Regions from separate parts of the Sphingobium sp. FG125 genome, predicted to be linked through region 1. Evidence: riboswitches for the same ligand, from Rfam matches in the RefSeq annotation. Region 1 holds a riboswitch; the other holds the start of a gene.
The links. Region 1 has a riboswitch for cobalamin ahead of cobW (cobalamin biosynthesis protein CobW). Riboswitches for the same ligand answer to the same signal wherever they lie in the genome.

Region 1 (2,392 bases):
TGGTGCCGCACCCGCGCGCCCACCGCCTGCACCAGCAGCCGCATCGGCTTGCCCGCCACTGCCGCATAGCCCTTTACGCGCAGGATATGGTGATCGCGCGCCAGCGTTTCGATCCGCGTGACCAGCGCCGCCCGATCGGCGATCTCGCCCCATTCGACCACGATGCTGTCAAAATCATCATGCTCGTGGTCGTCCTCACCATCGTGGTGCGACGGGCGCGCGGCGATGTCGTCCTCAGCGGCGGCATCAAGCCCCAGGATGATACGCGGATCGACCACGCCTTCGGTCAGTTCGATGACCGGCACCGCGCGGTCAATCGCGGCGGCGATGATGGCGCGCGCCGCGGCAACGCCTTGGGGTCCGGCCAGATCGGCCTTGGTCAGCAGGATCATGTCAGCGCAGGCAAGCTGATCCTCGAACACTTCCGACAGCGGCGTTTCGTGATCAATGCTCGAATCGGCAGCGCGCTGCGCATCGAGCGCGGCCACGTCGGGCGCAAACCGCCCTGCCGCAACAGCTTCGGCATCGGCCAGCGCCAGCACGCCGTCCACGGTTATCCGGCTGCGGATCGCGGGCCAGTCGAATGCCTTGAGCAGGGGCTTAGGCAGCGCCAGTCCGGATGTTTCGATCAGGATGTGATCGGGGCGCGGATCGAGCGCCAGCAGCTTCTCGACCGTGGGGATGAAATCGTCCGCCACGGTGCAGCAGATGCAGCCATTGGCCAGCTCGACGATGTTTTCCGCCGGGCAATCAGGAATCGCGCAGGATTGCAGAATGTCGCCATCCACACCCAGCGTGCCGAATTCGTTGACCACCACCGCCAGCCTGCGCCCACCGGCATTGCGAATCAGGTGGCTGATGAGCGTGGTTTTCCCCGCGCCCAGAAAGCCCGTAATGATCGTGACCGGCACCTTTGACAGGTCGGACATGGTAACTTCTCCGTGCGCCAGAGCGAGACACGGCGGGGCTTGCCGGACAAGTCCAGTCGGCGCGCGACGACGGGCGGGCGCGACAAAGCACCCGTTACCACGCAACCCGTGCAGCCCCAGCCACACAGCTTCGTCGCTCAGACGGAGAGTTACCGTGCCGTGACCATCCCCTGGATCAGGCAAGAGCGACCGGTGCGCCGGCAGGTCTCCTGGCTCGCGGGTCACAGCTTGATGCACGCCTTCCCAGACTTGGCGCAACGCGCCGTCCAGTGGCTGCTCCTGACTTCAGGAGCATGTGCATCGCGCTATCCGCTTACAGTTGCAGGGACAGCCACGGATTTGGGAGCACGCTCCCGCACCGCATTCCCGATTAAGCCCCTTGCGGGGCACCGGCGCGATCATCGAAGGGCGAGTTACCCCGTCCCTTCGCCGCGCGCTTTAGACGAAAATGCCAGCCAAGCCAATGATGATGTTGTTCCTTTGTCGTCTTGGCGCCACCGCCATATTTCGGCAGGGTTGGCGGCCAGATACTCGATCGCATCGCAAGGATAGGTCCAGAGCGTTATCTCGGTTGTGCCTCTTTTGATTCTGGATGTTCCCGATCGGGCCAAGCGGCCAACCTTGGGCCACCGTATCCGCTCGCGGGACGTGATACCGAGAATATCCTCGACCTGTCGTTGACTGACAGGCTTGCACGCTATCCGAAAAAGCCGTTTCCGTATGGCATCGACGAGATCTTCCGCAGCCTGCCTTGAATTCGGATCAAAGACACAACTTTTTCTGGATTTAACAAATGTAGCCATCAGCATCCGGATCGCCGCATCGCGCTCGCCGCGATGTACGCGAAGCCCAATCGGCATTCGGACATCAAGATCGATTGAGACGGTGCAGGAGTGGTCATCGTGGCTGAGTATGACGCAACGATTCACGCAGTGACGGTCAGGCAACGACCGAAACCTCGATTTCATCGAACCGCTTCCAGCGATAGATCGCGTAACTCGCCAGCCAACAGAACACGAAAAGTCCGATGATGGCGAAGCCCAGGCCATTGAAATTTTCGCCCAGTTCAACGGCGACCCGCCATGGCGCACCCGTAAGGGCCAGTTTGTCGCCAATCAGGGCCAGCGTTTCGATTCCACCAATGACAATCGCCACGATGGCCGAGATCAGGGTGATGGTGATGTTGTAGTAGAGCTTGCGGATCGGCTTCACGAAGGCCCATTCATAAGCGCCCAACATCACCACGCCGTCCGCCGTATCGATGAGGGCCATACCGACCGCGAACAGGGCAGGCAGGACCAGAATTGTCCCGATCGACAGGCCATCGGCGGCCTGGCTGGCGGACATGCCCAGAATGGCAACTTCGGTTGCGGTATCGAACCCAAGCCCGAACAGAAACCCCAGCGGGGCCATATGCCAGCTTTTGTTCACGAGGCGGAACATCGGCCTGAACAGTCTGGAAA
Region 2 (2,392 bases), on a different contig from region 1:
AGCGCTGCATTGCCATAGTCGCTGTAAAGCTGGAACAGCGACGGTGCCTTGAAGCCTTCGCCATAGCTCAGGCGAATATTGGTCGCGCCGTTGTTGGGCGAATAATTGGCGTTCGCGCCAAAGGTAGTCGCGCCGCCGAACTGGCTATGATCATCATGACGCACACCGCCCGTAACGGCCAAACCCGTGAGGGGCTTGACGATCGCCAGCGCATAGACGCTGTCGATATTGATCTTGTAACTGCCTGACGAAAAGGCGTCATAGAATGTGTAGTCGGGCCGCTCATGCTCATAGCCGAACACCAATTTGGCCTGATCGACCGGGGCGTAAACGCCCTCATACTCGAAACGCAGGTTGGTGCCGGTATACCCGTAATCAGGATTTGCACCGCGAACCGAATAATAGTCGCGATCGTTGCGCATCCAGGTAACGGCCGCGCGATTGGTCAACTTGCCATCCAGCAGCGCCAGATTGACGCCCGCATAGCCGACATATTGGTCGGTGATTGAAACTTCCGCCGTGTCCGCCAGCGCATACGTGGGTGCCGGGAAGCCGTCCGTGTCGAGGTCCGCATGGATATAATAGCCGCGCAGGTCGAGGCTGAGCGCATCGCTGAACGCCAGTTTCAGCCGGGCGTTGGTGGCGATATTTTCATAGCCGTCCTTTTCCGTGCCGCCCGCCGCCGACGAAATACCATCGGTGCGAAAATAGGCCGCGCCCACCCCGCCCGACGCGATGCCGCTGGTGCCGGACACATCCGCCTTGGCATTCAATGTATCGCTATAGCCATAATCGACCGAGGCGTTGGCGCCGAAGCCGTCGGCAGGCACGCCGGTCATGATGTTGACCACGCCGCCGATCGCCTGGCTGCCATGCACCACCGAGTTGGAGCCGCGCAGCACCTCGATCCGCTTGATATTGCCGGTCAGCAAATGGCCGAAATCATAGCCATCGCCAATGCCGCTGGGATCGTTGACCTTGACCCCGTCGATCAGCACCAAAGTCTGCGTCGTTTCCGCGCCTCGCAGCGATACGCCGGTCACGCCGCCGACCGATCCGTTACGATTGAAACGCACGCCCGGCGTTGTCGCCAGCAGATCGACCACATCGACCGCCTGCCGCGTCTGGATGGTCTGCGCGTCGATGACGGTGATCGCCTGCCCCACCTCGTCCCGCGACTGTTCAATGCCCGACGCGGTGACGACGATATTATCGTCCTGCGCCAATGCGGGCGTAGCCGCCAGCAGCGCGATAAGAGAAATCCCTGTTTTTATCATGATATAAGCCCTGAGCGTCATTTGCGACTTCAAGGCCGGGGCGTCCGCGCAAACGGTCGCGCCATGATGCGGGATGACGCCAGCCCCCGCCGCACGGCACGATGCGGCCCCGGCCGCACAGCGTCGCTCGACGGAAAACCACCGTGCCATGACCATCCCCTGGATCAGGGCAAGAGCGACCAGACGCCGGCAGGTCTCCTGGCTCGCGGGTCAGGGCAATGACGCACGGACCTTCCCAGACATATGCTGTCCAGTGGCCGGGTCTTGCGACCCGCGTGCATCATGCTCACCGCTTACAGTTGCAGGGACAGCCACGGAATTGGGCGCTTGCACGCCCGCACCGCATTCCCATTTTCAGCCCCTAAAGGGACACCGGCGCGATCTAGCTGCAAGGGAAGCAAGCCCCCCTTACGCGGCGCGCTCTAAGGGAAAGGCGCGGCGATGCCAAGCCGCCAGTTGCGCTACGCCAGCGGGGCGTTGCCCTGATGCAACACCGCGTCTGGCCGCGCCAGTACAACCAGCGGCAATCCCGCCGCCGACGCGCGCGCCGCCGCCAGCAGCGTCGGGGCGGAGATGGTCACCAGCAGCGGGCATTGGCTGAGCACCGCTTTTTCGACCAGTTCGTAGGAACAGCGCGACGACAGCAAGGCAAAGCCGCCGTCCCAGTCCGCGCCCGCACGCTTCATCGCGCCGATCAGCTTGTCGAACGCATTGTGCCGCCCGACATCCTCGCGCGCCAAACGGATCGCCCCGTCCGCCCCGACCCAGGCGGCAACATGGGCCGCGCCGGTGGCGGCGTTAAGTGGCTGATGCGCCGCCAGCCCATCGAGCGCGCGAAAAATCGCCGCCCGGTCGGCGCGCGAACGCGCCGCTACCTGTGGCAGGGGCCGGATCGCCTGTTCCAGATTTTCGATGCCGCATATGCCACAGGACGAGTCCGACGCCCGGTGCCGCACCCGTTCCAGCAACATGCCCGTCCGCGATGGCGGCAGGGTGGCGCGGGCCACGATGCCTTGATCGGTGCGATGGACATCGACATCGAACGGCGCATCGTCCGGGCCGATCAGTCGCTCGGCCAGCGCGAAGCCCTGCACCAGATCGCCAATATCGGTCGG

Region 2: linked by a shared signal. The riboswitch ahead of ACODSR_RS08435 (TonB-dependent receptor plug domain-containing protein) and the one ahead of cobW (cobalamin biosynthesis protein CobW) in region 1 are both predicted to bind cobalamin.

Annotation. Positions count from the first base shown of each region.
Region 1 is NZ_JBMDKQ010000019.1:54,318-56,709, reverse strand. Features, by position in the region: gene cobW (cobalamin biosynthesis protein CobW) at 1-929, opposite strand, end outside; cobalamin riboswitch at 1,112-1,338, opposite strand; gene ACODSR_RS16545 (hypothetical protein) at 1,343-1,789, opposite strand; gene ACODSR_RS16540 (HoxN/HupN/NixA family nickel/cobalt transporter) at 1,869-2,392, opposite strand, start outside.
Region 2 is NZ_JBMDKQ010000007.1:40,983-43,374, reverse strand. Features, by position in the region: gene ACODSR_RS08435 (TonB-dependent receptor plug domain-containing protein) at 1-1,277, opposite strand, end outside; cobalamin riboswitch at 1,449-1,669, opposite strand; gene fdhD (formate dehydrogenase accessory sulfurtransferase FdhD) at 1,739-2,392, opposite strand, start outside.